3 regions of the Peribacillus frigoritolerans genome follow, and region 3 is predicted to be linked to each of the others. Evidence: riboswitches for the same ligand, from Rfam matches in the RefSeq annotation. Region 3 holds a riboswitch; each other region holds the start of a gene.
What was found. A riboswitch is a leader RNA that binds a small molecule or an ion and turns the genes downstream of it on or off. The one in region 3 is predicted to bind thiamine pyrophosphate.
Positions count from the first base shown of each region.

Region 1: linked by a shared signal. The riboswitch ahead of ABOA58_RS20080 (ABC transporter substrate-binding protein) and the one ahead of tenA (thiaminase II) in region 3 are both predicted to bind thiamine pyrophosphate.
Region 2: linked by a shared signal. The riboswitch ahead of tenA (thiaminase II) and the one ahead of tenA (thiaminase II) in region 3 are both predicted to bind thiamine pyrophosphate.

Region 1 covers NZ_CP158190.1:4,098,723-4,109,031, reverse strand. The annotation lists gene thiI (tRNA uracil 4-sulfurtransferase ThiI) at 1-359, shown strand, start outside; gene ABOA58_RS20105 (alpha/beta-type small acid-soluble spore protein) at 442-648, shown strand; gene mbcS (acyl-CoA synthetase MbcS) at 1,003-2,586, shown strand; gene ABOA58_RS20095 (amidohydrolase) at 2,742-4,343, shown strand; gene rarD (EamA family transporter RarD) at 4,423-5,352, shown strand; gene ABOA58_RS20085 (protein-glutamine gamma-glutamyltransferase) at 5,415-6,242, opposite strand; TPP riboswitch at 6,557-6,666, shown strand; gene ABOA58_RS20080 (ABC transporter substrate-binding protein) at 6,801-7,796, shown strand; gene ABOA58_RS20075 (thiamine-binding protein) at 7,808-8,092, shown strand; gene ABOA58_RS20070 (ABC transporter permease) at 8,089-8,871, shown strand; gene ABOA58_RS20065 (ABC transporter ATP-binding protein) at 8,855-9,598, shown strand; gene ABOA58_RS20060 (TatD family hydrolase) at 9,618-10,309, shown strand, end outside.
Region 2 covers NZ_CP158190.1:1,515,732-1,526,040, reverse strand. The annotation lists gene ABOA58_RS07560 (DinB family protein) at 1-266, opposite strand, end outside; gene ABOA58_RS07555 (ABC transporter ATP-binding protein) at 472-2,289, shown strand; gene ABOA58_RS07550 (GDSL-type esterase/lipase family protein) at 2,332-3,033, opposite strand; gene ABOA58_RS07545 (GNAT family N-acetyltransferase) at 3,253-3,759, shown strand; gene ABOA58_RS07540 (aspartyl-phosphate phosphatase Spo0E family protein) at 3,828-4,010, opposite strand; gene ABOA58_RS07535 (Fur-regulated basic protein FbpA) at 4,264-4,452, opposite strand; SAM riboswitch class I at 4,627-4,731, opposite strand; TPP riboswitch at 4,889-4,993, shown strand; gene tenA (thiaminase II) at 5,083-5,772, shown strand; gene thiW (energy coupling factor transporter S component ThiW) at 5,788-6,309, shown strand; gene thiD (bifunctional hydroxymethylpyrimidine kinase/phosphomethylpyrimidine kinase) at 6,278-7,075, shown strand; gene thiM (hydroxyethylthiazole kinase) at 7,082-7,897, shown strand; gene thiE (thiamine phosphate synthase) at 7,878-8,510, shown strand; gene ABOA58_RS07505 (MFS transporter) at 8,550-9,755, opposite strand; gene ABOA58_RS07500 (aldehyde dehydrogenase family protein) at 10,032-10,309, shown strand, end outside.
Region 3 covers NZ_CP158190.1:2,393,969-2,404,277, forward strand. The annotation lists gene ABOA58_RS11745 (aldehyde dehydrogenase) at 1-709, shown strand, start outside; gene ABOA58_RS11750 (2-keto-4-pentenoate hydratase) at 726-1,508, shown strand; gene ABOA58_RS11755 (acetaldehyde dehydrogenase (acetylating)) at 1,525-2,406, shown strand; gene dmpG (4-hydroxy-2-oxovalerate aldolase) at 2,441-3,460, shown strand; gene ABOA58_RS11765 (2-keto-4-pentenoate hydratase) at 3,457-4,230, shown strand; gene ABOA58_RS11770 (MFS transporter) at 4,256-5,617, shown strand; gene ABOA58_RS11775 (hypothetical protein) at 5,690-5,878, opposite strand; TPP riboswitch at 6,119-6,248, shown strand; gene tenA (thiaminase II) at 6,384-7,067, shown strand; gene ABOA58_RS11785 (ECF transporter S component) at 7,082-7,666, shown strand; gene ABOA58_RS11790 (ABC transporter ATP-binding protein) at 7,679-9,142, shown strand; gene ABOA58_RS11795 (energy-coupling factor transporter transmembrane component T family protein) at 9,143-9,919, shown strand; gene tenI (thiazole tautomerase TenI) at 9,960-10,309, shown strand, end outside.

The DNA.
Region 1 (10,309 bases), 1.7 Mb from region 3:
TTACCGGTGAAAGCCTTGGACAGGTTGCGAGCCAGACGATGAGCAGCATGTTTGCCATCAATGAGGTGACGAATACACCGATCCTGCGCCCGCTGATTACCATGGATAAAACGGAAATCATCAAAATTGCAAGAGAGCTTGATACATTTGAAATATCCAATCTTCCGTACGAAGATTGCTGTACTGTCTTTACGCCGGCAAGCCCAAAAACGAAACCGAAACGTGAAAAGGTCAATTACTATGAAAGCTTCGTCGACTTTGAATCCTTGATCGAAAAAGCGGTCTCCGAAACAGAAATATTGACGGTTAAACCTGGTCAGACTTTCGATAAGGAAGAAACGATGGAAGATTTATTTTAATATCCTGTAATTACCAATAAAATTGTGCGAATGAAGCCATGTGTTTTAACACACTCTATAATCACAAGGAGGTGAAAAACACATGGCAAACAACAACAGCTCAAACGAATTATTGGTACCTGGAGTGGAACAAGCTCTACAACAAATGAAATATGAAATCGCTACAGAATTCGGCGTACAACTTGGTGCCGACACAACATCTCGCGCTAACGGTTCAGTTGGTGGAGAAATCACAAAACGCCTTGTTCAAATGGCTGAACAACAATTAGGCGGAGGTTTCAACAGATAATTTAATAAATATGGCTACAGAGAGCGGGTTTTAACACCCGCTCTCTTTACGTTTGTCGACTTCGTTACACTGCATTATTTTTTCTGTAATTCTAATTGGATTGAAGAAATTTGTGACACTCCTGCCGAATAACGCAGACAATCGGCGAAAAGGGATCGGATTTCTAAAATCAACTGAAACGTTTATCAATAAAAAACTGCAGGCAAATTCGCTTTTCTTCGAGTTTGTCTACGTCTGCAGAGAGCGGGTTCAACACCCGCTCTCTTTATTTATTTATAAAAATAAATAGAAATATTAGAGAAGTATCTTGTATAATGAGTAGGTACTAAGAGTTCATAATTGGAGGGGAAGAATATGAAGCGTGAAGACTTATTGGCTCCGGAACATTACAACTTAGTGAGTGAAATGGAACGTTATGCAAAAGATCCAGAAAAAGTTGCCGTACTCTGGGAGAACGAAACCGGAGATAAAAAACAACTTACATATGAGAATTTATTAAAAAGTGCAAATAAAATTGGAAATGCCTTAAAGAATAAAGGACTGGGTAAAGGTGATACGGTCCTTATCATAATTCCTCGTTTGGTGGAAGCATATCAAGTGTATTTAGCCGCATTAAAAATTGGCATGATTGTCATACCTTGTTCGGAAATGCTTCGTGCGAAGGACTTGCAGTATCGAGTCAACCATGGTGATGTCAAAGGAATCATCAGTTATCATGAATATACTCATGAAGTGAATGAAATAGAAGGAGCGGAAAGCCTCCTTAAATTTTCAATCGGAAAACGAATTGAAAATTGGCTGGATTTGAATGAGCTTGCAGCTGAGGAGTCCGATCAGCTGACAATGGCCGACACGAAGAGTGGGGATATGGCGTTCTTATCGTATACTTCCGGAACGACAGGAAATCCAAAAGGGGTCGTCCATACACATGGATGGGCTTATGCCCATTTGAAAACGTCTGCTGCAAACTGGCTCGGCATCAGCGAAACGGATGTCGTTTGGGCAACAGCAGGCCCAGGGTGGCAAAAGTGGATCTGGAGTCCTTTCCTGGCGGTTCTGGGAACGGGAGCGACAGGCCTTGCTTATCATGGAAAGTTCGAGGCGAAAAAATATCTTCAGCTGCTTCAGGACTACAAAGTGAATGCATTATGCTGCACACCAACCGAGTATCGATTGATTGCAAAGGTGGATAACCTTGATGACTATGATTTATCCCATCTTCATAGTGCTGTATCAGCGGGAGAGCCTTTAAATCAAAAAGTGTTCGAGGTCTTTAAAAACCATTTCCAGATTGAAGTGCGTGATGGTTATGGACAGACTGAAAATACCCTGTTGGTAGGTGTAACGAAAGGCATGGGAATTAAATTGGGCTCCATGGGCAAACCGACTCCGGGCAACCATGTGGAAATCGTTGATGATTCCGGTAAGCCCTGTTCTCCTGGCGTAGTGGGTGATATTGCCGTACATGTCGATACACCTGCTCTCTTTAAAGAATATTTTAAAGATCCGGAGCGGACATCACAGCAATTCCGCGGGGACTATTATATCACTGGTGATCAAGCGAAAAAGGATGAGGATGGTTATTTCTGGTTTGAGGGTCGTTCTGATGATATCATCATCAGCTCGGGATATACGATCGGACCGTTTGAAGTGGAAGATGCACTCGTTAAGCATCCATATGTTAAAGAGTGTGCCGTTATAGCAAGTCCTGATGAAATAAGGGGAAATGTGGTCAAGGCGTATGTCGTCTTGATGGATGATATCGATCCGAACAGCCAGGACTTGATCAAGACGCTTCAATCGCACGTGAAAGAATTGACTGCTCCATATAAATATCCAAGGAAAATCGAATTTTTAGAAGAGCTGCCCAAAACGACATCAGGTAAAATCAAACGGGTGGATTTACGGAAGAGGGAAGAAGCACTCCTTAACAATTGATCGAAATGCATTACCGTCAGCCCCCATGGCTGGCGTTTTTTTTATTACATAGGGGATTGATTAAAAGCATAAATATGGGAATTCATGATATGAGATGGTACACTTACTGCATATCTGCACAGTAACAATCATTTAATAAGGAGTGTAAAGCCGGAATGGGAACGTTATGGTTCAATGGGTCGATTTATACGATGGTTAAAGAAAATGATCAAGTGGAGGCAGTCTTCACTGAAAAGGGGGTAATTGTTGATACCGGCAGCCTGGACCATTTGAAAAATGAATATGCCGGCAATATTTCCAGGGAAATCGACTTAAAAGGACAAACGATGCTGCCGGGGTTAGTGGATAGTCACCTTCATTTGGTCGGGCATGGAGAAAGGCTGCTTCGTTTAGACCTCTCTTTGATGGATAGCAGGGAGTCCATCATGAAATCCTTGAAGGAAAAGTGCTCAAAGACCCCGGTTGGAAAGTGGATCGTTGCCGAAGGGTGGAATGAAAATGAATGGCCGAGACCTGAATTGATATTACGGGATGAACTTGACGCGATTTCGGCAGATCATCCCATCGTATTGAAAAGGATCTGCCGGCATGCCCTGATCGTCAACTCCCGTGCCCTTTTGGAAGCGGATATTAAAGAAGATATTAAAGAACCTTCAGGCGGGGTGATCTGCCGTTATCCTGACGGACGTTTAAATGGTTTATTTAAAGAAAGTCAGGCGCAGAACCTTATTTTAGACAGTCTTCCCGGCATTGATCAAGAATATATCGAAAACGCGCTCACAGAGGCCATAGAAGACGCATATAAGCTGGGTTTGACTGGCGGACATACTGAGGACCTCCATTACTATAATGGCTTCATGCCGACATATCAGGCGTTTAAATCGGTAATCGAGGACCGGGAAATGGCCTTTCGCGCCAACTTGCTCGTCCATCACGAAGCGTTTGAAGAAATGCTGGCAGCAGGCGGCGGCTATCAGGAAGGTACGCGATATATCAAATTCGACAGCATGAAGATCTTTACCGACGGCTCCTTAGGCGGACGCACAGCCCTGTTGAGCGAACCTTATGTAGATCAAAAGAATACGAATGGAGTCGCGATATTCACTGAAAACGAGCTTCAGGAATGGGTGAAAAAAGCAAGGGCTGCCGGAATGCCGATTGCTGTCCATGCGATTGGCGATCTTGCTTTTGAATACGTCTTGAATGCTATTGAAGCCCTCCCCCCGGAAAAGGGACAGAGGGACCGGCTCATCCATGCGCAGATTGTGCGGCCGGAGCTTTTGGAGCGGGCGGCAAAGCTGCCGGTAATTTTTGATATCCAACCGGGTTTCGTCCCGTCCGATTTTCCGTGGGTGGAAGAAAAGGTACCAGCCGATCTATTGGAATCCTCCTATGCCTGGAAAACCTATTTGAATTTGGGCATCATTTGTGCGGGAGGGTCGGATGCACCCATTGAACCATTAAATCCGATTTTGGGCATTCATGCAGCTGTCACAAGGATGAAAATCAACAGTGAGGACCGTACCGTGTATGGTTTGTCTGAAAGGCTTTCCGTATACGAGGCTTTCGCACTGTATACCAAAGGGAGTGCTGCAGCAATCGGCCAGGAAAAACGCCGTGGTATGATCAATAAAGGGTACGATGCCGATTTTACCGTGTTTAATCTGGATGTCTTTGCTGTTGCACCGGATGATCTCCTGAAAGCCGAGGCGGTCATGACGGTCATCGATGACAAAATCATGTATGATAAAAATTAACAGTTGCAAAAAAAGAAATGGAAATACAAAATTGTTAGTTGGAGTTAGATAAAGGATGTAAATGGAAAGAAGGCTTGTTATGAAAGTGGATGAACAAAAAGAAGGGGCGATTTATGCAGCCCTTTCTTACATGATGTGGGGAGTTGTGCCGATTTACTGGAAGTTCCTTCAGGGAGTCGGTGCAATAGAAATTTTAGCTCAGAGGGTATTATGGTCTTTCGTGTTCATGCTGGTTTTATTGATGTTCATGAAAAAATGGCAAGCGTTTCTTGATTATGTCAAAAACATAATGGGAAATCCGAAACTCTTTACGGCATTACTAACGGCGTCACTGCTTGTTACAGCTAATTGGGGAGTGTTCATCTGGGCCGTTAACTCAGGACGGATCCTCGACACGAGCCTTGGATATTATATCAATCCGCTTGTCAGTGTACTATTGGGCGTGATAGTCCTAAAAGAAAAATTGAGCGGGGCCCAAATCATTTCATTCCTGCTTGCAGGAATCGGAGTCTTGATCCTTGGCATTCATTTCGGCACGATCCCGTGGATCTCTCTTGTTTTGGCCATGACCTTTGGATTATACGGTCTGGCAAAAAAAATGATCAAGGCCGAATCGGCGATCGGGCTGACGCTCGAAACGATGATGGTAACGCCTCTGGCCCTTGGTTACCTGATCTACTTGATGAACCGATCAGAAATGCAGTTCTTTACAGATGGAAGCACAAGCTTGCTGTTGGTGGGCGGCGGGATTGCCACGGCATTGCCTCTTTTATATTTTGCAAAAGGGGCGGAGAAGATCCCGTTATCGATGCTTGGCATTTTTCAGTATATCGCTCCGACCTTATCTTTATTGATCGGGGTATTCGTCTATCATGAAAGTTTCACGAAAGCACATCTTTTAGCCTTTTTGTTCATATGGTCAGCCTTGGCTGTTTATACACTATCCATAACGAAATGGGGTCAGGCAAGTGCCCGCAGGTTCAAAGGCAAAGGGAATATTGGTGCGTGAAAAGAAAAAATGCTTGGGAGATCTCTCCCCAAGCATTTTTTTATGCATATAAAACAAAAAGGTCATGAAAGGTATATCTTCGAACCTATTTCAGAAACAATACAATTGGAAAGGCTGACAGGACAGTGATCGGGCTTTGCTCGGGGGATATTTAGTTGAAATTGTCTATAGAAGGAACTATCCAGGAAAATGATATGTGTTGTCAAGAATGCTGATATGGTGGCGTACGGCTTTCTATTGCTATTTAATTCATTGATGATTCCCTGTGCAGTGGTAATCCCGATCCCGTGGCCATAAAAGAGGTTTCTCCCTAATAATATGGCATTTTCACCTTGCCATTCAGGAGTTGTCTCGTCATGATCAGGGTTTATGAAGTAAACGCAATCCCCTGGTAAATAATCCCGTCCTTGGTGAATGATAAGAGCCATATTCCTTGGAGGGCGAAAGTCATATAAAAATAGGTCTGAAAAAAGATAGTCGAAATTCCTGGGGCCGATTAAATCCAAAATCGCCTTTAAAAAAGTGACGACTATTGCTGTCCCGCATTCGAAGGCATAAAGCCTTCCATTCATGAAAATGTCAACAAGCGCAGCATGAGGGAGAATCCCTGGCTGAAGGGTAAAGGTGCCATCCTTTGAAAGGTGCCAATATTTTTGATTGGATTGAGATTCCTCAAGTGTGGAAAATTCCGGACCACTTTTATCCAACGCAATAGCTGCCTCTATGACTCGGTTCCTCAGCTGTATCTCGAAATTAAAATCCCCAAAGTTCCGGTATTCAAAAACGTTAGAATCTTCCGCCAAGCATTGAAGAGTTTCAAGTGATTTGGCAGATGCTGTACCTGGTTGGATTTGACTGACATCTAACCATTTGTGATTAATCTTTATCATGATCATATCCACCTTTTGCTTATGAAATTAAGGGTTTAATAAAACCGGTAAACAAAAATGTCTACAGGTAATGCTCATTATATGAATGCTTGCAAAGAAATGACTATTTGATAAGTGTCCGCCACCGTTGCAGCCAAGAATGATTAGAAAGGAAAGAGGCAGAATTATTTTGCTTTCAATGATTTTCGTTCCAAAAGATGTTTTGCAAGAAATCCTAAAGTGCCAGGAATACCTTTCCAATTAGTGAGAAGAAGCAAATTAGTATTCCTTTTTCCCTATGAATTGATATAATGAGAGAGAAAAGTTCATATGTGCGAGAAATGTAGGGGGGCCAGTACTGCTGGCTGAGATTGCATCCTTTAGATGCTGACTCTTTGAACCTGATCTGGATGATGCCAGCGGAGGGAACATATTATTACTGATTTTCTGTTTTGTATGTTAACGTCCGAATTCATCTTCGGGCGTTTTTTGCTTTTTTATCCAGTATTTGAATAGAACCTGGAGCCCCATTATGGTTCCGGCATATGGATCTTATAAGATGTGTAGGAGGATAATGACTTGAATAAATTCTTACCACTGTTAACTTCGTTGTTCCTTTTGGCTGGATGCGGTGCAGGCGGAACTAATGAAAAAGAAGAAGCATCTAAAAATGAAGAATTAAAAAAGGTATCGGTCGTGCTCGATTGGACACCGAATACAAACCATACAGGATTGTATGTAGCCAAGGAAAAAGGTTATTTTAAAGACCAAGGTCTTGATGTGGAAATTATCATGCCAGGTGAAGCTGGAGCGGATAAGCTTGTCGCTTCAGGAAAATCTGAATTTGGCGTGAGCTACCAGGAGGGCATAACGCAGGCCCGCGTGCAGGGCGTGCCGATTGTTTCGGTTGCTGCCGTCATCCAGCATAATACCTCTGGATTCGCTTCCCCTGAGGCAAAGAACATTAAAACTCCCAAGGATTTTGAAGGGAAAACGTATGGTGGCTGGGGGTCTCCGGTTGAAAAGGCCATTATTGATTCACTAATGAAAAAAGAAAATGCGGATGTAAATGAAGTGGATATAGTCAATACAGGAGACATGGATTTTTTCACTTCGGTTAAAAGGGATATAGATTTTGCCTGGATTTATTATGGATGGACAGGCATTGAGGCTGAGTTGCGAAATGAAAAGCTTAATATGGTTTACTTAACCGAATACTCAGATAAGCTTGATTACTATACGCCTGTTTTGACTACAAATGAAAAGATGATAAAAGAAGATCCCGAAACTGTTAAAGCATTCGTTCATGCAGCATCGAAAGGGTACCAGTTTGCGATTAAGAATCCTGCTGATGCAGCAGACATGTTAATTAAGTCTGCGCCGGATCTTGATGCAAAACTAGTTAAGAAAAGCCAGGAGTGGCTTGCAGCCAAGTATCAGGATGATGCTCCGCGTTGGGGTGAACAAAAACTGGAAATCTGGAAGAATTACAGTGATTGGATGACTGAAAACAAGCTTCTTGAAGGTGATTTCGATCCTGAAAAGGCATTTACCAATGAATTTTTACCAAAATAGGAGGAAATACAATGGCCAATTCATTAATTAGTATACAAATTATCCCTAAAGGGGAAAATGTCATCCCTATGGTCGATGAAGCAATCAAGATCATTGAAGAATCAGGTGTCAAGTATGAGGTTCACCCGCTTGAAACGACAATGGAGGGCGAGCTTTCCGAACTTTTTGCCGTGATAGAAAAAATGAATGTAAGAATGATTGAAATAGGATCGCCGAATGTCATTTCGCAAGTGAAAATATTATATCAGCCAAGCGGGATTACGATGGATACGTTAACGGAGAAATATCGGGCATGATCGGAAGGGGAATTTGGAAGAAGGGGGCTCCCTTCTTTCTTTTATTATTGTTGCTGATAGTTTGGGAGTCAGTGACAGTCTTATTGAAGGTTGAAGAATGGCTGCTTCCCGCTCCATCGGCCATTTTCATAGAAGGAATTGAGTCGTCGCGCAATCTTTACGGACACCTTATATCCACAACCGAGCTTGCGTTGTCGGGCTTTTTTATTGGAAGCTGCATCGGCTTATTGGTTGCTGCAACCTTACACCTATTTCCAGGTGTGAAGGACGCGGTTTATCCTCTGCTCATACTATCACAAAATATACCTATCATAGTTTTGGCCCCGCTTTTGGTGATCTGGTTTGGCTTTGGCATGCTGCCTAAGTTAATCGTGATTTCGCTTGTATGTTTTTTTCCGGTTGCGGTTGCATCATTGGACGGTTTTCGCCAGACACCATACGAACTTAAGCATTATTTCAAGATGATGGGAGCGGGAAAGAACCAGTTATTTTGGAAGCTGGAATTTCCCCACTCAATCCCGTTCATTTTCTCCGGCCTGAAAATTTCGGCCACCTATAGTGTAATGGGTGCGGTTATTTCAGAGTGGCTCGGGGCAAAATCGGGGATTGGTGTTTATATGACGCTCGCGTCTTCTGCGTTCAGGACAGACCGGGTGTTTGTTGCCATTTTCATCATCATGGGAATGAGCCTGATCTTTTTTGGAATCATCACCTTCCTGGAGAAATACTTAGTTTCTTGGAAGAGAAAGGAGGGCGGCAAGGATGAAGCTGGAAATTAAAGATGTCTCCTATTCTTTCGATGGTAAACAGAATATATTGGAGAATATGAATTTTCATGTGGGTGATGGGGAATTTGTCACGATCCTTGGGCCATCGGGCAGTGGTAAAAGTACATTGTTCCACTTGATCGGCGGTATTTTGAAGCCGGATCATGGCATCATTTCACTGGATGGTAAAAAGATAAATGGTTTAAAGGGCCATATCAGCTATATGCCGCAGCAGCCTTCCCTTTTACCTTGGAGAACGGTATTGGAAAATGTTTTGCTTGGAAGTGAACTTGCTGGGATCAAAGATAAAGAAAAGGCAAAAGCCCTTTTGAGGAAAGCTGGATTAGAAGAGTATGAGAAAGCATATCCGCATGAATTATCAGGAGGCATGAAGCAAAGGGCCGCATTCATCCGGAGTATCTTAAGTCCACAGGACTTGATGTGCCTGGACGAACCCTTTTCTGCCTTGGATGAACTGACAAGATTGAAAATGCAAAAATGGCTGTTGTCGGTTTGGGAAGAAAATCGGAGGTCGGTGCTTTTTGTTACGCATAGCATAGATGAAGCGGTTTTCCTATCCGATAGAATTTATGTGTTATCAGCAAAACCGGCTGCTGTCATCAAAGAAGTGAATGTTCCATTTCCAAGGCCAAGAAGTGAAGAACAGCTTCTTAGTGATGAATTTTTTCATTTGAAAAGAGAGTTATATGCAGCATTAATGCCAACTCTTTCTACTTAAGTAAGGAGGCTATTAAATTTTGAGAATCATTGACAGCCATATCCATTTGGATAAATATGATGTTGTTAAGCGGAAGCAGATTTTGACTGACATGGAAAAGGTTCATTTGCAATCCTTGCTGACTGTTTCCATGAATTTGGCTTCTTCGATTAACAATCATCAGCTTTCACTGAAAGATTCCCGAATTAAGCCTGCCTTTGGCTTTCATCCAGAGCAGCCCCTCCCGAGTGATGAAGAAGTGAACGAATTATTGAACTGGATGCGGGAACATCGTCAAGATATGGTTGCCATAGGTGAGGTTGGACTGCCCTATTACTTAAGGCAGGAAAATCCTGATATTGATAACTCAGCGTATATAGTGATACTGGAGAAGTTCCTGGCTTTTGCTAAAGAGGTGGAAAAGCCGGTTATCCTTCATGCCGTCCACGAAGATGCACCTATCGTTTGCGACCTTTTGGATAAGCATCAAATCACAAAGGCGCACTTTCATTGGTTTAAAGGCGATATCCGGACAGTCGAAAGAATGGCCGAAAAGGGCTACCGCATTTCGATTACACCTGATGTTTGTTATGAGAGGGAAATACAGGATCTAGTTTCGGCATACCCACTTAATCTGATGATGATTGAAACGGATGGCCCATGGCCGTTTGAAGGGGTTTTCGAAGGGAAATGGACCCATCCCGGCATGATGCATGACAGTGTGCGTCAAAT
Region 2 (10,309 bases), 880 kb from region 3:
TCTGACGGAATGACAAATGGCGGGGCCTGGACCTTCACTTCACGATTTAAAGTAAGCTCGATCGGTTTATCCACAGCAGGAACACTATCGTCACTTTTCAATTTATCGGATATGGTCTTTGTTATGGCCCTCTCCATTAAATATAAATGATCCAATACCTGGATGATGCTCCATCGTCCTGTTTCAGGATGGGCGTTCAGCTGTTCATCCGATAGTCCGTTGACCGCATTTAAAAGCTCTTCCCTGATTTTTTCATTTTCATTCATTTTTAGCATCTCCTCTTATAAGACTCGCTAATCTCCTTTAATTATTCCATGTCCTATAGGAAAGTGTAAAATAATAATACTTTTTGACAGAAACGAACCGATTAAAAGTTGTCTATTTTTTTAAAAGCTCTATGATAGTCATTAAGGTAAAATTCAAATGACTTTCAAAATTCATCATGGATAGTCTAAATAGGAGTGATCGTTTATGAGTGGAGGACATATTCCATTCAGCCACAAAGGCCGCAGTGCCCTGCATGCAATACCCTCAAAAGGAAGCATATGGTTGATGCTCAAACAAATGTTCAATCGGGTACCATCCAAATGGAAGTTTTGCACTTTGACTTTATGTATAATGCTTTTCATTTCATTGCTTGAGTTCTCCATCCCCCAGTTGACGCAGTTTACGATTGATAAAGTCATTCCCGAAAAAAGATATGATTTGTTAATCTGGATTGGCACAGGAATTCTTTGTGCTAGCATCTTATTGGCTTTACTGAACTACTTTAACAGCTATATCGTTTCCAAGGTCGGTCAAAAGGCTATTATGGATATACGGAATAGCATGTATGACCATATTCAAACACTGGATATGAAATTCTTTGACAAAAACCGTACTGGTGACTTAATGTCCCGGTTGACCAATGATGTCAACTTACTGCAGCAGCTCATTTCTTCGAGCATGCTTCAAGTCTTGACAGACACGGTGACTTTCATTGCCGTGGCGGTATATATGCTTTTCATTAACTGGAAGCTGACCATTGTCCTTCTTTTTACATTCCCGTTCATGTTCTATATCACAAGGGTATTCGGAAAACGCATCAGGATGTCATTTAGGTCTGTGCAAAGTTCCGCAGGAGATGTCAGCAACCAGTTACAGGATTCCCTTTCAGGAATGCGGCTCATTCAATCTTTTACAAATGAAGAGTTCGAATCAAGGCGGTTTGCCGAGCGTAATCAGGAAAATATGGCTGCAAACGTTAAGTCCGTTCGACTACGTTCCATGTTCGGTCCGATTATTGATTTATTGAACAATATCGGTCTTGTAGCAGTCATTGTGTTCGGTGCTTGGCAAGTGATGGAAGGTGAATTCACAATAGGATTAATAGTTGCCTTCCTCGCCTATTTAAGGTTGCTGCAGAGTCCCGTTCGCAATTTTAGCCGGGTCATCAGCATTGTCCAGCAATCAGCCGCCGCCTTTGAGCGGATAAATGAAATATTGGAAACTCAACCTGAAATAAGTGACAAGGGAAATGCCATTGAACTCCCTTCCATAAAAAAGCAAATTGAATTTCAATGTGTTGATTTTGCATATGATATGGGTGTTCCCGTGCTCAGCAATTTAAACCTGACCATGAAAGCTGGTCAAGTAACCGCTCTGGTCGGCTCCTCTGGTGCAGGAAAATCGACCATCACGAGCCTTTTGATCCGATTTTATGACCCGCAAGATGGAACTATTAAAATGGATGGCCATGATATCAAAAATGTATCACTGAAATCATTAAGGGGACAAATGGGAGTTGTCTCTCAGGATATCATTTTATTCAACGGTTCCATCCGTGATAACATCGTGTATGGAAAACTTGATGCTACAGATGATGAAATCATCGAATCCGCCAAAGCGGCAAATGCGCATGACTTTATCAGTGCCTTTCCTGATGGTTATGATTCTCAAATTGGAGAGCGCGGAGTCAAGCTTTCAGGCGGACAAAAACAGCGCATTGCCATTGCCAGGGCACTTTTGAAAAATCCGCAAATCATCATTCTCGATGAAGCAACGGCGGCCTTGGATACAGAATCCGAACATTTGATACAGGAAGCTTTGTCACGTTTATTGATAAACCGGACTTCAATAGTCATTGCACATCGTTTATCGACCATTCATGATGCCGATCAAATAATTGTCCTGGAAAAAGGGCAGGTTCATGAAAAAGGAACACATGAACAGTTATTGCAAAACGACGGCAGATACAAGCAGCTCCATGATTTGCAGTTCCCGCAACTAAAAGCCATATTAAATTCCTAGCAAGCAAAAATGCACAGAATGTCTTTCTGTGCATTTTTGCTTTCATTTGAAATCATAACTTTTCAAAACCCGATTCGCAATGAGCTGATACCCTTTTTCGTTCGGATGTAACTTATCACTGAAATACTCTGTTTTCTTTTTACCTTCAAAAAGATCATTCGTAGGAATGAATAACATCCTTTTGTCTTTATCCGCTATTCCCTTTATTGACTGGTTATAATCGCGAATGTGCTTTTCAAGTTTTTGATTTCCTTTAATCGGGTTATATAGTCCCACTACCAGAATATCCGCTTTATCGTTTGCCTTTATCAGTGTTGCCGTAATCTTTTTCAGATGGCTGATATACTCCCGTTTACCCTCATTGATTTTACGATCACTGATTTTCTCCAAGTCCCCGCCGTTACTATTGATCAAGTCATTCGTTCCGATATAAACGATGAAAGTATCGGCTTCATCAAGTTTCGTTTTAATGCGGTAATCATCAAGCTGTTTCATCACCCCATCCGTTTCCTGGCCTTTTATACCGTAATTCCAAAAACTCACCTTTTGTTCCGATTCCGGGTTATTCAATTCATCCTCCAGGCCTTCTATATATCCTTCCCCGTCCTTATCCCCTTTTCCATAGGTTAACGAATCTCCAAAAGCCATCACCCTTTGCACATCTTCCGACTCCGAGGCCTGAAACTCATATGCAGCAAAACATATAACCAGTACTATAATCAAAAAAACTGACAATTTTTTCATTTGGTTCTCCTCTGTCTTTTTACTAGAAGTATTTAATCCTTTACATACCCCAAAAACCTGCAGACGTAACATAAAAAAGGAATTGTCAGATAAAGAGTAAAGAGTGTATGATAATAAAAAACTTTCAATGGATTGAGTGTCATTTACCGTCCCTTAAACAAAAAACGGGATTACCCTTCATTCTGGAGATTGAATAAATGATAGTTAGGAGTTTAAATCATGGAAGAGCACATAGAGTTTAGAGAGGCAGAACTATCTGATCTACCCAGAATTGTTGAAATATATAATTCGACAATTGCTTCAAGAATGGTCACGGCGGATACGGAGCCTGTATCCGTTCAATCGAGGGTTAAATGGTTTGAGGAACATCATTCAGAAAGTAGACCGCTATATATCATTACTATAGAAGGGAAAACTGCTGGATGGATGAGCTTTCAATCCTTCTATGGCCGACCGGCATATAATTTCACTGCCGAAATCAGCATTTATATTGATGATTATTTCCGGGGAAAAGGAATCGGACAAATTTCGATTCAAAAGGCAATTGAATTGAGTCCAAAATTAGGTATTAAGACTATATTGGGTTTCATTTTCGCCCACAATATACCGAGCCTTAAGCTTTTTTCCAAATTCGGGTTTGAAGAATGGGCACATTTACCTCAAGTTGCCGAGCTGGATGGCATTGAGCGGGATTTGATCATTCTCGGTAAACGTGTCGATATTTAATATAATTCTTTAGAGCTATTGCCTTGAGCAGTAGCTTTTTCAAATTAATACAGGTCGAATTGGCTAATTTATGCTTTTTGGAGGGAAAAATATTCAGACTCTCTTTTACTTGCTAACGCATTTAATAGCGTATCCAATTCTTGACTGGCTTGAACAGTTAGCAGACTTGTTAAGCCGTAACTTGCTGCTAATTTGAACATTTCCTGTCTCTTTTCTTCAATTCTTTCTATAGTTACCTTACGGCAAGGCATTATATGCCACCTCCCATTTATTCAATTTTTTTACACTTTCATCATAATGAAACTACTAGTTAAAATCAACTATTTTCCAGAAATAAAATGTGTTATTTTATAGGTCAAATGTGACAAAACACCTACTTTATTCTTTAATTATGTATATTTTATGTCATTTTCTATTAAACCCAAAAAAGCATCCACTAGTGTAGACTGTGAATGCTTACATCATATACCTTATCCCAGAACCCAAAATATAGTCCATCGCTTACTATGTCATCCATTCAGAAGGTGACTCGTTATTAGGTCTATTTATAACTATCCTATATTCATCTTCGAGCACTTTTAATGGGGCATCATAAAGGTGCCTTTCATCAGAGGTTTTGTATACTCCATTGGCCAATAGCTCTTCAATGAGCTTTGCCTTCCTCTGTTCAATCCTCTTAAATAATTCTGCCATGTAAATGGCTCCTTTCCTAGTCATCCTAGAGCCTGCTTCTAGTTAGCTAACTTTATCAACTTGTTTGATTTTCACCAAATTATATATACCTTTTCTATTATGTCACTAAACGTTATTTCCAAAAATAAAAGCCCCTTCTAATTCAAGAAGAGGCTGACAGTGTCCGTACGGCTCTTCTTATCTTCCAAGCATATGCTTGTTGGATTTAGCACAGTTCCCAAAACGGGTCCGCTGCCGAGGTTTCTTTGGGCCAAGTCCCTCCACCTCTCTGGATAAGAATTCGATATATAAATGATGTAGAAATGATTCTATCCTAATAATCATCAAAAGTCAATTACCTGGTTCTCCCTTTTTTCCTGGACATAATGTGCTCTCTCTTCAAATACGGGTTGCATTTTCTTGTCTTTCTGATATGATGTCAGTAATTACATACAATTCACACCACTAGGGGAGTCTTTTTTAAGACTGAGATGGAAATAGTTCCGGACCCTTTGAACCTGAACCGGCTCATACCGGCGGAGGGAAGTGGATGATATCGTCCATTTACAGACTATATCCATCTACCCCGTTCCGTATTCAGGAACGGGGTTTTTCATTATCAACGGGAACCATTCTAAAGGAGGATGAACAATGGAGAATATTAAAACAGAAACATTCAGTGATAGACTTCATGCACGGGCAAAAGAGATTTGGAAAAGGAACCATTCACATCCCTTTGTCCAGGCAATTGGAAACGGCACGCTTCCTGAAAAGAAATTTGCCTATTACCTGAAGCAGGACTATATCTATCTCATGGATTATTCCAAGCTCTTTGCTTTAGGTGTCATCAAAGCTCATAACATCGAAACCATGGCAAAGTTTGCGAGCATTTTAAATGAAACCCTTCAAGTGGAAATGGATATCCATCGGCAATATGCTTCCGAATTCGGGATCAGTGCCAAGGAATTGGAAGAAACAGAACCTACTCCCACCACTCTAGCCTATACAGGTTACATGCTAAATACAGCTCAGCATGGGACTTTGGCAGACTTGATCGCCTGTCTCCTGCCCTGCGCTTGGGATTATTATGAAATCGGTTTGCTACTAAAAGAACAAAATGGAGCAGCATTGGAAAACAATCGCTACGCAGATTGGATAAGGTCCTATTCATCACCTGAATTCGGGGAAGCACACAAGTGGCTGATCGCATTGTTGGAAGAATTGACGGAAGGCATGCCAGAAAAGGAACTTCTTAGATTAGAAAAGCACTTTTTGGTTACTTCCCGATATGAATATTTATTCTGGGATATGGTTCAAAATGAGCAGGATTGGCCGCTGTAGGTCGCAGACATGATGATGAATCCCATCAAGAAACTGACGTTAACTGCCATGATCACGGCTATAACGACGCTGACCAGTTCATTTATTTTCATCCCTGCAGGATTTGCAAAGGTCTTTCCTATTCAGCATCTGGCAAATGTCCTCACGGCCGTTCTATTGGGGCCTGCTTATGCTGTGACACAAGCTTTCTTAGTTTCCATCATTAGAAACATGTCTGGTACCGGTTCAATATTCGCCTTTCCCGGCAGCATGATCGGTGCACTTTTGGCTGCCATCCTTTATCGAAAAACACAAAGCTTAAAATTCGCTTGTTTAGGTGAAGTAATCGGGACCGGCATTCTCGGTTCCCTGGCCTGTTATCCACTTGCCATCCTCCTAATAGGAGAAAAAGCGGCTCTTTTTGGTTTTTTACCGGCTTTTATGCTCAGTTCATTCGCAGGTGCGATTTTAGCTTTCATATTACTTAAAATACTTCTAAAAAATAATTATATGAAGGGGTTTTTTTATGAAAACAGCATTAACCATCGCCGGCTCTGATTCAGGGGGCGGTGCTGGAATACAAGCGGATTTAAAAACATTTTCTGCACATGGGGTCTTTGGAATGTCTGCAATAACAGCCGTAACCGCACAAAATACAATGGAAGTCCGTTCAGTACAGCCAATTGAAACAGCTATCATATCGGACCAAATTGCAGCTATCTTTGAAGATATTCCTGTCGATGCAGTAAAAATAGGCATGCTTGGATCAAAAGAAATCGTGGAAACAGTCGCTGCGTCCCTTAAAACCTTCATGCCTGCCATCGTTATCCTTGACCCTGTCATGATTTCCAAAAGCGGCCACCATTTGCTCGACGAAAAGGCTGTCTCCGCCTTAAAAATGGATTTGCTTCCGCTTGCAACACTTGTAACACCAAATGTACCGGAAGCGGAAGTACTTACTGGCTTGTCGATTCGGACGAAACAAGATTTCTACAGGGCATGCATTTCAATACAAGAAATGGGTCCCAAAGCCGTTTTACTTAAAGGGGGCCATGCAGCGGGAAATCCAAATGATCTTTTTTATGATGGAACTGACTTCCACTGGATCAAGGGAGAGCGCATACATACAAAAAACACTCATGGTACGGGCTGTACCCTATCATCCGCCATTACATCAAACCTGGCTAATGGACTGCCATTGCAAGAGTCGATTGAACAGGCCAAGACTTATATTTCTGAAGCGATACGCAATAGTTTTTCAATCGGTAAAGGTCATGGACCTGTCCATCATTTTCATTCATATTCAAAAAAAAGAACGGAGTGACTTAATATGAAGGTTTCCGCAGCTGATTTATTCGTAAAGGTAAAAGAAAGAAAACCACTCGTTCACCAAATCACCAACTTTGTTACGGTCAACGACTGTGCAAATGCCACCCTTGCCATCGGTGGTTCACCAGTGATGACATCGAGCCCAAGAGAAGTGGCGGATATGGTCAAATTAGCGGATGCATTGGTCCTGAATTTCGGTACGATCGATGATAAAGCCTTGGAAGCAATGGAGATTGCCGGTAAGACGGCAAATGACCTGGATATCCCGGTCATTTTGGACCCGGTGGGAGTTGGTGCCACCGCCTATCGAACAGAGCAAGTGAAAGAGCTCCTAAGTAAGGTTACTTTCCAAATCATTCGCGGCAATGCAAGTGAGATCCTTTCATTGATTGGTGGGGATACCGTTACTCGCGGGGTGGATTCGGAGGAGCTTGCGGTCAGCAATGCAGAGCTGGCTGCTCGAGCGGCAAATAAATTGAATTGCATCGTCGTGGTCAGCGGAGCGAAGGATGCTGTCAGCGATGGAAAACGTACGTCCATCATCGATAACGGGAACCTCCTATTAACTAATGTTACAGGTACCGGTTGTATGTCCACTGCTCTTATCGGCACTTTTTCCGGAGTCACCGATGATTTCTATTCTGCGGCGATTGCCGGTATCTCAACCATGAGCATTTCAGGGGAACTAGCTGCCAAAAACCTTCAAAAGGATGAAGGAACAGGAACGTTTCGTGTGCGATTAATCGATGCAATATCAAGAATGGATAAGGAAATCTGGATGCATGAGGTGAAAATGAATGAAGAAGTCCCAAATTGATTTAAGCCTGTATTTAGTTACGGAAGAGTCCATAGGAATAGAAGAATTGACCAAAATCATTGCAGAATCTGTTTCAGGAGGTGTCTCGATCGTACAGCTTAGAGAGAAAAACAATTCCTCCCTCTCCTTTTATAATAAAGCTTCTGCATTAAAACAGTTATTGAACGAGCTGTCCATTCCCCTTATCATCAATGACCGGGTGGATATAGCACTTGCTGTTGCAGCGGATGGAATTCATATTGGGCAAGATGACCTTCCATTGCCTGTCGTCAAAAAAATGGTTCCTGAAGATATGATTGTCGGTGTATCTGTCTCCACTCTTGAAGAGGCTCTAGAAGCCGAACGAAATGGAGCAGATTATATCGGAGTCGGTTCCGTTTTCCCAACAAAGACCAAACAAGATGCAACCTTAATGGCAATTGGGGATCTGGAGGAAATTTGCCGCAGCGTATCAATTCCCGCCGTAGCCATCGGGGGTATCACGGCCGATAACATTTCCGCCCTTTCTGCTAGCGGGCTGTCCGGTACCGCAGTCGTATCGGCCATCATGAATGCAGAAAGTCCAAAGACTGCCTCCGAATCCCTTTTAAAAATCATAAAAAACTTTAAATAACAAAAGGATGGGGACTGATTACAGTCCCCATCCTTTTGTTTATGTCAAAACGGTATTCTTTGTTTCCTTCCCAAAAGCTACGGCAACTGCCCCCACTAAAATAGCAATTGTAAAAATGGTGAAAATCGATGAAATCGGGGTGCCTGCCGCAACTAAATACCCTACAAGCAACGGTCCCAGGACACCGCCGATCCTGCCGATCCCTGCGGCTAAACCAGCACCTGTACCGCGAACTGCTGTTGGATACTGCTCAGGAGTATACGCATAAAGCGCACCCCATGCCCCTAGGTTGAAGAAAGATAGGAACATTCCGGAAACTATCAGCAGTGCCAGCCCCTCTGCCGATCCAAAGAAAAAGGCACTGACTGCCGTTCCAATTAAGTATGTGATCAAAACGAATTTACGTCCCAACTTCTCTATCAGCCATGCAGCTGAAAAATAACCCGGAAGCTGTGCAAGCGTCATGATCAATACATATTCAAAGCTTTGAATCATGCTGAACCCTTTTAGGACCATCACACTTGGAAGCCATAAAAACATCCCATAATAAGAAAAGACCACGCAAAACCATAAAACCCACAACACAAGGGTCTGACGGGAGTATTCCTTTTTCCAGACACTTTTCATATTGCTTAATACAGATGGCCTCTGCTTTTTTTCAAGTTCCGTATACTTCGGTGAATCCGGCAGTTTCAAGCGCAGATACAGCGCATATAAAGCGGGTACGGCGCTCAATAACAATGCAACCCGCCAACCATAAGCCGGTATGATGAAATAGGATATGAGTGCTGCCAAAATCCAGCCAACCGCCCAAAAACTTTCAAGAAGGACGACGACCCTTCCCCTTTTACTCGCTTCAACACTTTCAGAGACCAATGTCGAGGCAACCGGAAGTTCTCCTCCAAGTCCCATTCCAATCAAAAATCGCAATATCAAGAACAAGCTGAGTGTATTGACTGCCGCAGACAGGCCACTTGCGATTGAAAACAATAATAATGTAATGATAAAGACATTCTTCCGTCCGACCCTGTCGGCCATCGCACCAAAGAATACCGCTCCAACAGCCATTCCTATGGAGTTTATGCTCCCAATCCAGCCAACCTGCTCACTGGTTAAGTTCCAGTCCTGTCTTAAAGCTACTATAATGAAAGAAAGCATACCGACATCAAGTGCATCGAACATCCATCCAAGACCCGCAACACCAAGTAACTTACGCTGCGATATCATTTTCGCATCATTTCCCATATATTCCTCCTGAAGAACTTTAGACCTTCTTGTTATTTTATCCTTATTCATTTTAACTATTAACTTTCATTTTTGCTATAGTAAATACACATGTCATGACAAAAAAATACTTCATTTTTAAAATGATGAAGAAACCTTGGATATTCTGTCGAATGTTATAGATTGAATATTCCCTTTTTTTCATTTATCATAAAAATTGGCATAGATCATAGCGTTAACAATAAGTCATCATGTTTTGCCCAAGATAACCATTTATTTTATTCAGGAGGGTAATTAATGACAAATCTAACGTTAGAAGTAAGTGGAAAGCTGCAAAAATTTTTAACAGGACCAAAAAAGCTCTATATTAATGGCCAGTTTGTAGAAAGTGCTTCAAAAAAAACCTTCTCCACTCCTAATCCTGCTACAGGACAAAAGCTTGCCGATGTTTATGAAGCTGATAAAGAAGATATCGACTTAGCCGTCAAAGCTGCACGCAAAGCATTCGATGAAGGTCCTTGGTCAAGGATGAGCGCAGCTGGACGCAGTAGACTTATGTATAAACTAGCCGATTT
Region 3 (10,309 bases):
GAAAAAAATCTCTTTTGAACTGGGCGGGAAAAATCCGAATATTGTATTTGCTGACTCGAATCTTGATGAAGTAATCGAAACGACATTGAAATCAAGCTTCATGAATCAAGGTGAAGTTTGTTTGTGCGGATCACGAATCTATGTTCAGCAAGGTTTGTATGACGAATTCCTTGAAAAGATGGTCGCGCGAACAAAAAAATTAAAAGTCGGTGATCCGTTTGATTCCGATACGGAAGTAGGAGCTGTAATAGGAAAAGAACATTATGACAAAGTGATGAGTTACATTGATTTGGCGAAAGAAGAAGGAGCGAGAATATTAACTGGAGGAAGAAGAGCAGGACAGTTTGAAAAAGGGTTTTTCATTGAACCGACAATCATTGCCGGAGTTACGCGTGAATCCCGTTGTGTACGGGAAGAAATTTTTGGTCCTGTGGTAACGGTCATGCCTTTCGAAACGGAAGAAGAGGCACTGGAGCATGCCAATGACACACATTACGGACTGGGGGCAACGATCTGGACCAATGATTTAAGGAGGGCGCATCGTGTCGCTTCTAAAATAGAAGCGGGCATTATCTGGGTGAATACCTGGTATTTACGTGATTTGCGTACACCTTTTGGGGGCATGAAACACAGCGGCATCGGCCGCGAAGGCGGATCGCATAGTTTCGAATTTTACAGTGAATTGTCTAACGTCACGATTAAATTATAAAGAAGGAGGGAGGTTCATGATCGTTAGTTTAACAGAATGGTCTGCCAGGTTTTTGAAAGCGGAAAAAACAGGAATGGGAATATCGGCCCCCACCAGTGAAATTCCGGATTTGGATGTGGAGGATGCCTATCAAATTCAGCTTGAAACGATTCGAATGAAAACCCAGTCCGGTCTGGAAGTATCAGGTAAGAAAATAGGCTTGACTTCTAAGGCTATGCAGGAGGTACTGGGAGTGAATGAACCAGATTACGGACATTTACTTGATGCGATGGAAATAGAAAATAACGGCTGTATTTCGAGTTTGCGGTTAATCCAACCAAAAGTGGAGGCAGAAGTAGCTTTTATATTAAAGAAAGATTTACATGGCCCCAATATTACGGTTGATGATGTAATCGAAGCAACTGATTATGTGGTTGCTTCGATCGAAGTGGTTGATAGCCGAGTGAAGGATTGGGAGATCAAACTTGCAGACACTGTGGCGGATAATGCATCATCGGGCTTGTATATTCTGGGAGATCATAAAATTCACTTGAGTGAAATCGACCTCCCTTCCATTCAAATGAAACTATATAAAAATGGCGAATTCATTAACCAAGGAACAGGTGAAGCAGTACTTGGAAATCCAGCAACGTGCGTAGCATGGCTAGCAAATGAACTGCATCGGTTTAAAGGTTCATTGAATGCTGGAGAAGTCATTTTATCCGGTGCATTATCAGCAGCGATCAAAGCGAAACCGGGTGACCGTTTTACTGCTGACTTTGGAGAAAAACTTGGAAAGGTATCGGTTAATTTTGAGTGAAAGGAGCCCAGCGGCCTTGAAAAAACTAAAAGTAGGCATTATTGGATCAGGTAATATCGGCACGGACTTAATGATGAAAATTCATCGGTCGGATATTCTGGAAATGTCGGTGATGATAGGTATCGACAAGGAATCGGAGGGTTTGAAGAAGGCTAGGATGCACGGACATCATGTCATTGAAAATGGCATGGATGGATTTTTGGAAAGGCCGGAGCTTGCAGACATTTTATTCGATGCCACATCTGCGAAGGCGCATGTTTTTCACTGCGAAGCTTTGAAAAAGATGAACAAGAAGCTGATAGACTTGACTCCTGCCGCAATCGGACCGTTCATTGTTCCTTCCGTGAATTTAAAAGAAAATTTGAATGAGGCGGTTGTTAACATGATCACTTGCGGCGGTCAGGCGACAATCCCCATCGTTCATGCGATCAGTCAAGTGGCCCAGGTCGAATATGCCGAAATAATAGCGACAATTTCCAGCAGGAGTGCCGGTCCCGGAACCCGTGCTAATATTGATGAGTTCACACAAACGACGGCAAGGGCCCTGGAACAGGTGGGTGGAGCGAAAAAGGGGAAGGCTATTATTCTGCTGAATCCGGCAGAACCGCCACTCATCATGAGGGATACGATTCATTGTCTGCTTCAACCGGATTCCTTTGATATGAAAGCAATAACAGCGTCCATAAATAAGATGGCGGAAAAAGTTTCTGAATATGTTCCAGGATACCGCCTGAAGACAGAGCCGATATTTGATGGGAAACAAATAACAGTCCTTCTGGAAGTGAAAGGGTTAGGAGATTTTCTCCCCGTATATGCAGGTAATTTGGATATAATGACGGCTTCAGCTGTAAAAGTAGGGGAAGAAATCGCTAAAAGCCAATTCGAACACTATGTTTGAAAAAGATAATCGGAACTGTAAAGGTGGGGTTCATTTGCGTAAAGATGTATTGGTGACTGAAGTTGCATTGCGGGATGGGAGCCATGTAGTGGCACATCAATTCACCATCGATCAAGTAAAGAACATGACTGGGAAACTTAGTGCTGCAGGTGTCCCTTATATTGAAGTGTCGCATGGAGATGGACTGGGCGGATCATCCTTACAATATGGTTTTTCAAAAGTGAATGATATTGAATTGGTGAAAGCCGCTGTTGAAGCTGCTGGCCAATCGGTTATTTCAGTACTTTTAATCCCTGGTATAGGGACAATCGACCAATTAAGAGAAGCCGCTCACGTTGGGGCGAAAATGGCGCGGATTGCAACCCATGTAACGGAAGCGGACGTCTCAAAGCAACATCTGGAAGCAGCGAAACATCTCGGTATGGAAGCAATCGGGTTTTTAATGATGTCTCACATGGCATCACCGGAAAAACTACTTGAGCAAGCCGTTTTAATGGAATCCTATGGAGCGGATGCTGTGTATGTTGTTGATTCGGCCGGTTCTTTTTTGCCCCAAGATGTGAAGGCGCGGATCCGTTTACTACGATCAAAGCTTAAAATTGATATTGGTTTTCATGCTCACAATAACTTATCGCTCGCTATGGCAAATTCACTTATGGCAATTGAAGAAGGGGCGAATAGAATCGATGGCAGCATCCGCTGTCTTGGTGCAGGTGCTGGTAATACCCAGACGGAAGTGCTTGTTGCCGTTCTGGATAGGATGGGTATCCGTACCGAAATTGACTTATATAAAATGCTTGATCTTTCGGAGGAAGTTGGAAATACAATCATGCCCAAGCCCCAGGAAATAACGGACTCTAGTTTAATCATGGGTTATAGTGGCGTGTACTCCAGCTTTTTATTGCATGCAAATAAAGCGGCGAAAAAGTATGGAGTTGACGCCCGGGATATTTTGATGGAGCTTGGTCGACAAAAAGTGGTTGGTGGTCAGGAAGATACCATAATTGAAGTAGCTGAGCAAATGGCATTTCAGAAAGAAGGGACTTTAAGATGAAACTAGATCAACTGGCAAAACGGGTAGCCGAATCGCAAAAAAATGGTCTTGAAATGGATAAGCTTACATTATACAATCCTGAACTAACAGTAAATCAAGCGTATGAAATTCAGAAGTTGAGCATTAATGAGACACTTACTGGTGATAACAGATTGATCGGATGGAAGATGGGCTTGACGAGCAAAGCCAAACAACAGCAAGTAGGGGTAGAGGAAGCAATCTATGGCAGGTTGACATCTGACATGGAACTAACTAAACCAGTATTAAAAGTTGGGGAACTCATTCATCCGAGAGTGGAACCTGAATTTGCTTTTTTGTTCAAGGACGAACTGAAAGGTGCAAATATAACGGCGAAAGATGTCTGGCCGGCTGTAGAATGTGTATTTCTTGCTCTTGAAGTTATTGACAGCCGTTATAAAAACTTTTCTTTTACACTTACCGATGTAGTAGCGGATAACGCATCCTCAGCCAAAATCCTGCTTAGCAATCAAGCTTATTCACCGTATCACACGGACTGGGCTCAAGCAGAAGTTACGCTTTATCAAAATGGTGAAATGCAAAAGAGGGGTCGCGGTGAAGCTGTGCTCGATCACCCGATTCATTCGATTGTGGAGCTTGTAAAAATGATTAACCGGGAAGGACTTTCCATCCAGGCTGGAATGATTGTTTTAGTAGGCGGAATTACAGATGCCGTATCGATACAGGCAAGCGATGAAATAATAGCAGATTACGGTGAACTAGGGAAACTGACATTACATGTTATAGCGTGAAATATGGCAAAGAGGAGGGAATATATTGCGTGAGGTCAATGCTTCGGAAGTGGTAGGTAATAGTAGATTTGGCCGTTTTCATATAATGGTCTTCATGTGGTGTTTGTTCGCAATTACCTTTGATGGATTTGATATAGCCATGTACGGAGTAGGTTTGCCTTTGATGATGGAGGAATGGAACTTGACGCCAGTCGAAGCTGGCGGAATTGCAAGTTACTCATTGTTCGGTATGATGGTGGGAGCACTCATTTTTGCACCTCTTGCGGATAAAATAGGGAGAAAAAAAGTGCTTGCCATCTGTATATGTCTATTCAGTGTTTTTACATTACTTTCAAGTTTTGCCCCGGATCCTGCCTTTTTCTCGGTTATGCGATTTATAGCGGCCTTGGGAATGGGAGGATTAATGCCAAACGTCATCTCCCTAATGGCGGAATACTCACCCAAAAAGAATAAGGTTCTCATTGTAACCGCTATGTACTGCGGTTATTCTATCGGAAGCATACTCGCTTCTTTAATTGGAATGTATGTGATGGAACAAATGAGTTGGAGGGTTTTGTATTGGATAGGGGCGCTTCCCTTGCTGGCACTGCCATTCTTCATGAAGCAATTTCCTGAATCGCTTTCCTATTATGTTATTCGAAAACAAGGAGAAAAGCTTGCTGGAATCCTGAATCGCATTGATCCAGACGGCGACTATAAAGAGTCGGACGATTATGAGTTTGCCAAAGTCCAAGAAAGGGCAAAGGGCTTTCCAGTCAAGAAACTCTTTGAAAATAAGCGCACTCTTAGCACATTTGCGTTTTGGGTAGCTGCCTTTAATTGTTTACTTATGGTATACGGACTCAATACATGGTTACCCAAAATCATGCAGCAGTCCGGATACGGCCTTTCATCCAGTTTATCTTTCAATCTTATATCGGGAATAGGACAAATTGGCGGATCGATAATTGGAGGGTATTTAGTTGGGAAAATAGGCCATAGAAGAGTACTTTTATCCCTCTGTGCCATGGGTACGGTCTGTTTTGTTATATTAGGTTTGACCTCAAATGCAGCAGCATTATATATTCTGATCGCTTTTGGAGGGGCCAGTACAGTCGGCACGATGAATTTGGCCAATACGTATATATCCGAGTATTATCCGCGGGAGATAAGGTCCACCGGGATAGGTTGGGCCTTGGCTTTTGGTAGAATTGGAGCGATTGTTGCCCCAACATTAATAGGATTACTGCTCGCTGCTAACTATTCACCACAAAATGCATTCATGGCCTTCACGGTTCCGAGCATAATGGCTGCCTTGGCGTTACTCGTTGTGAAAGAGAGGTATGGCAGCTATGATAAACTGCAGCTTGAGGAAAATATAAAACTAAAAGCTACATCGAATGTATAATATTGTTCTCTAGTAGATGGCCTATATGTCAGCGGACAGTCATGCAACTGTTCCCTGCCATATAGGCTATTTTTAGAGAATAAAAGATTTCACGAGTAAAGTTGGAGAATTCACGAGTAAACCAGCTAAATTCACGAGTAAACAGGCCAAACTCACGAGTAAAACAGCTAAATTCACGAGTAAAACGGCCAAACTCACGATTAAAGCAGCTAAGCTCATTAGTAAAACGGCCAAACTCACGATTAAAGCAGCTAAACTCATTAGTAAAGCAGCAGAAATCCCATGTAAACATCAATTTCACGAGTAAAACGGCCAAACTCACGAGTGAATTACGTAGCGAAACCCATTGATTAAAGTGCCGTTAAACTGCTGGGTAAATGGGGGTTATGCAAGATTGAAAGGTTAGTAACCCTAAATCATTAAGTTGAAAACTTTCCGTAATACGTTTGACAATTGGATTTATCGTGTTAATATAAAGGCAAATGAAATTTAATATACAATTTGTACCACTAGGGGTGCTTTATAGGTGAAAGTTGATTTTTACCGCAGAAGCTGAGATTAAAGTATGACTTTAAGACCCTTAGAACCTGATCTGGTTTATACCAGCGTAGGGAAGTGGGGTCTGGAACAATACGTTTCTGTATTATTTCAAGTACAACCACTTTCTTTACGTTTAAGAAAGTGGTTTTTTGTTTGCAAAAAAAGGGGTGATAAAAGGTTTTTTTCCGTAACATTTCTTGAAAAATATAATTTGGAGGTAATGGACATGAAGTTTTCAGAGGAAATTCGTCAGGAAGCTGATCATATTTGGGAAGCTAGTTTTAATCACCCGTTTGTTGCAGGAATAGGAGATGGCACATTGCCATTGGAGTGTTTCCGTTTTTATGTCATGCAAGATTCCTATTATTTATCTCATTTTGCTAGAGTTCAAGCTTTAGGGGCAGTCAAAGCTACGGATTTACATACAACAAGCAGGCTTGCGGGCCATGCACAAGGAACATATGAAGCGGAGTTGAAGCTTCATGAGAATTTTTCTGAGAGATTAGGCATCACAAAAGAAGAACGGGATAATTTCAAACCTGCCCCGACTGCTTATGCTTATACCTCCCATATGTATCGTGCGGCATATTCGGGACATTTAGGGGATGTTATTGCAGCTATCTTGCCGTGTTACTGGCTGTATTATGAAATAGGTGAAAGACTGCAAGGGTGCATGCCGGAAGAGCCGATTTATCAAGAATGGATAGCGGCTTACGGAGGGGAGTGGTTCCGCACTTTGGTGGAAGAGCAAATTGCGAGGCTTGATGAGATTGCTGAAAAAGTGACAGACGAAGATAAGGAAAGAATGAAAGAGCATTTTATCCTCAGCAGCCAATATGAATACTCATTTTGGGAAATGGCTTATCGTTTAGAGACATGGCCTGTGCATAAGGAAACACTAGAAGTATAAAGGGGAATGAAACAATGAAAAAAGGATTGAAATTAACGGACATATTGGTCACGATCGTAATTGCGGTAGCATTTGGAATCGTTTATATCCTTTGGGGTTCGATCTATTATTCCGTTAAACCATTCGGGTTACATTTGGATCAACTTATTTATGGAATGTGGTTTATAGCTGGCCCCGTCGCCTTTTTAATTTTACGGAAACCGGGTGTGGCACTTTTGGCGGAGATAGCAGCAGCTTCCGGGGAGTTCTTTCTTGGTTCACCATGGGGGCTGACCGTGCTGTTATATGGGGTGGTACAAGGTTTGTTCGCGGAACTGGTGTTCAGGGCGTTCAAATATAAAAAATTCAATATGCCGGTGGCCGTTTTAGCTGCGATAGCTTCCTGCCTGGCATCAGTTATCATGGATTTTGCATACGGGGAAATAGGTGCGCTTTCTACTTGGAATCTATCGTTATTCATGATAGCGAGGTTTTTGGGTTCCATATTCTTTGCAGGTGTGACTGCTTATTATCTAGTTAAAGTCCTGGAAGCAACAGGTGTAACTAATCTTGTGCGTCCGGTTTCAAATAAAGATTATGCAGAACTGGATCAAAAGTAGAGGTTGAGGGCCATGGAACCAATCGTTTTTGTTGAAAAGTTAAGAATGAAATTTCCCGGTGATGAATCTTTAATATTCAAGGACCTATCACTATCGTTTGATCAAGGAGAAAAAGTGCTATTGTTGGGACCATCAGGATGTGGTAAGTCGACTCTTTTACAAGTGTTAAGCGGATTGATTCCAAATTCTATCGAAGTACCGATGAAAACGGAGAAATTGAAATGCCCTTCTTCATGGGGATATGTTTTTCAAGACCCTGATAGTCAGTTTTGCATGCCATTTGCCGATGAGGAAATTGCCTTCGTCCTTGAGAATCTTTCCGTCCCTAAAGAAGAAATGAAAGAGAAGATTCAAAATCATTTCCGTAAAGTAGGATTGAACCTGGGCCATACAAGTATTGGAACATTATCAGGCGGGATGAAACAGCGTCTGGCAATCGCTTCAGTATTGGCCCTTGAACCAGACGTGATATTTTTAGATGAACCAACCGCCATGCTTGATCCGGAAGGAACGAAAGAAATCTGGGAATTGTTGAAGGAAGTCGGACGAGACAAAACGGTTATTATCGTCGAGCATAAAATTGACCATGTTTTAGAATTCATCGAACGAATCGTGCTTTTTAACGATGACGGTCAAATCATAGCTGATGGTCCAAGAGACACCATTCTTTCACTATATAAAAATGAAATGAAAGAGCATGGAATTTGGTTCCCAGGTGTTTGGGATGAATATATACAGAAGTATGCACCGGTTCGGGAACACCCATTTACAGATGATTCACCTCTTATGGTTGTGCAGGGCTTTAGCGGTTTTCGGAATAAAGAGGAAAAAATCAAGGTGGAAGAGCTGAAGGTACATTCAGGGGAATGGATTGTAATCAGGGGGGAAAATGGCGCGGGGAAGAGTACTCTTTTGCATGCACTGATGCAGTTCATAAAAACGAATGGTAAGTATGAATTATTGGGAACACCCATTAAAAAGGTGAAAAATCCAACGGATCATATGACGTTTGTCTTTCAAAATCCTGAGTTTCAGTTCGTTGCAAATACTGTATATGAAGAGATTGCTTATTCATTGAGAATTGATAAAAGGCCGCAACAAGAAATAGATGAGAGAGTCCGCTCATTGCTTAAAGTGTTCCGCCTGGAGGCATATCGGGATAAACATCCGTTTCAATTATCAATGGGTCAAAAGCGTCGCTTAAGCGTAGCCGCCTCAATCGTAATAGACAAAAAAATCATTCTCCTGGATGAGCCAACCTTTGGCCAAGATTCGAAAAATACCTTTGCATTACTGGAATGGTTTGAAGAATATCGAAGACGCGGAATAACAGTGATCATGGTAACTCATGACGATCATATTTCAAAAAACTTTGCAACCAGGATCTGGACGGTTAAGGACGGAAACGTAATTAGTGATGAAAACATTGCGCAATCAGGATTTGTGGATACCAAAGTTAAAAGGAGTGTCATGTAGATGAATGTTTCAAATGCAGAAACATGGCTCCATAGAATTAATCCAAGCCTTAAACTTGGTGTGCTGATTGTGTTATGCATCGTGGCGTTATTCATTCATGACCTTAATTATATGATGAATATCACCATTGGCGTATTACTTTTATTTTTGTTTTTTACCGGGCATTCGATAAAGCGCATCTTACTTTTGTCGATTCCCTTTTGTTTCATTTTTATATCCACCTCTTCTGCAATGATATTATTCGGGCAAGGTGAGACGCTTTGGTTTGAGTGGGGCCTTATATCGATTACGGAAGAAAGTTTCATGAGGGGATTACTGGTAGGCTTTCGAGCTTTGTTCTTTGCGATCCTTGGTTTAACTTTTTCCTTAACGACGAGACCAGTGAACTTGTTTTATTCGTTAATGCAGCAAGTTAAGCTTAAACCGAAATATGCCTATAGTTTCATGGCGGCATTAAGGCTGATTCCCATCATGATGGAGGAGTTCCAAACGATACGAAACGCGATGAAGGTACGCGGCTTCGAAAGGGGAAAAGGGATAAAAGCGTTATATTTTAAAATGAAAGCCTATTCCATCCCGTTGTTATCCGGAAGCATCAGACGTGCTCACCGAATCGCGGTTGCTATGGAAGCAAAGCGATTTACAGACACACGGGATCGAACATTCTATTATGAATTTGGGTTTTCAAAAAAGGACCATGGTTTCATTCTGTACTTTATCATCCTGTTGTTGGCCGGCTTTTATCTGTCGATTCAATTCCCGTTAGTTTCTATTTGATTTTATGAGATTGTAACTTTACTTGTTAGGAGTCCTTAGTATGAGTGCACATGAATTGCATATTATTTCTACTGGGAAACAGCCAATTGAAAAGTTTGTGGAAATCGCTTCAAACATTCAGGAACATGTTGATTTCTTTTATCTAAGGGAAAAGCATATGAGTGCATCGGAACTTTATCGAGCAGTGACCCTGCTACATGATAATAAGATTCCGCTTTCTAAGATAATCATTAATGACCGGGTGGATGTAGCTTGGGTACACAAAGTATTTGGTGTGCAATTGGCTTTTCATAGTTTAGATACAGAAGTCGTAAAAGGAGCTTTTCCAGGGATGAATGTTGGCTGTTCGATCCATTCCATAGATGAAGCGAATGCCGCATTCAGCAAAGG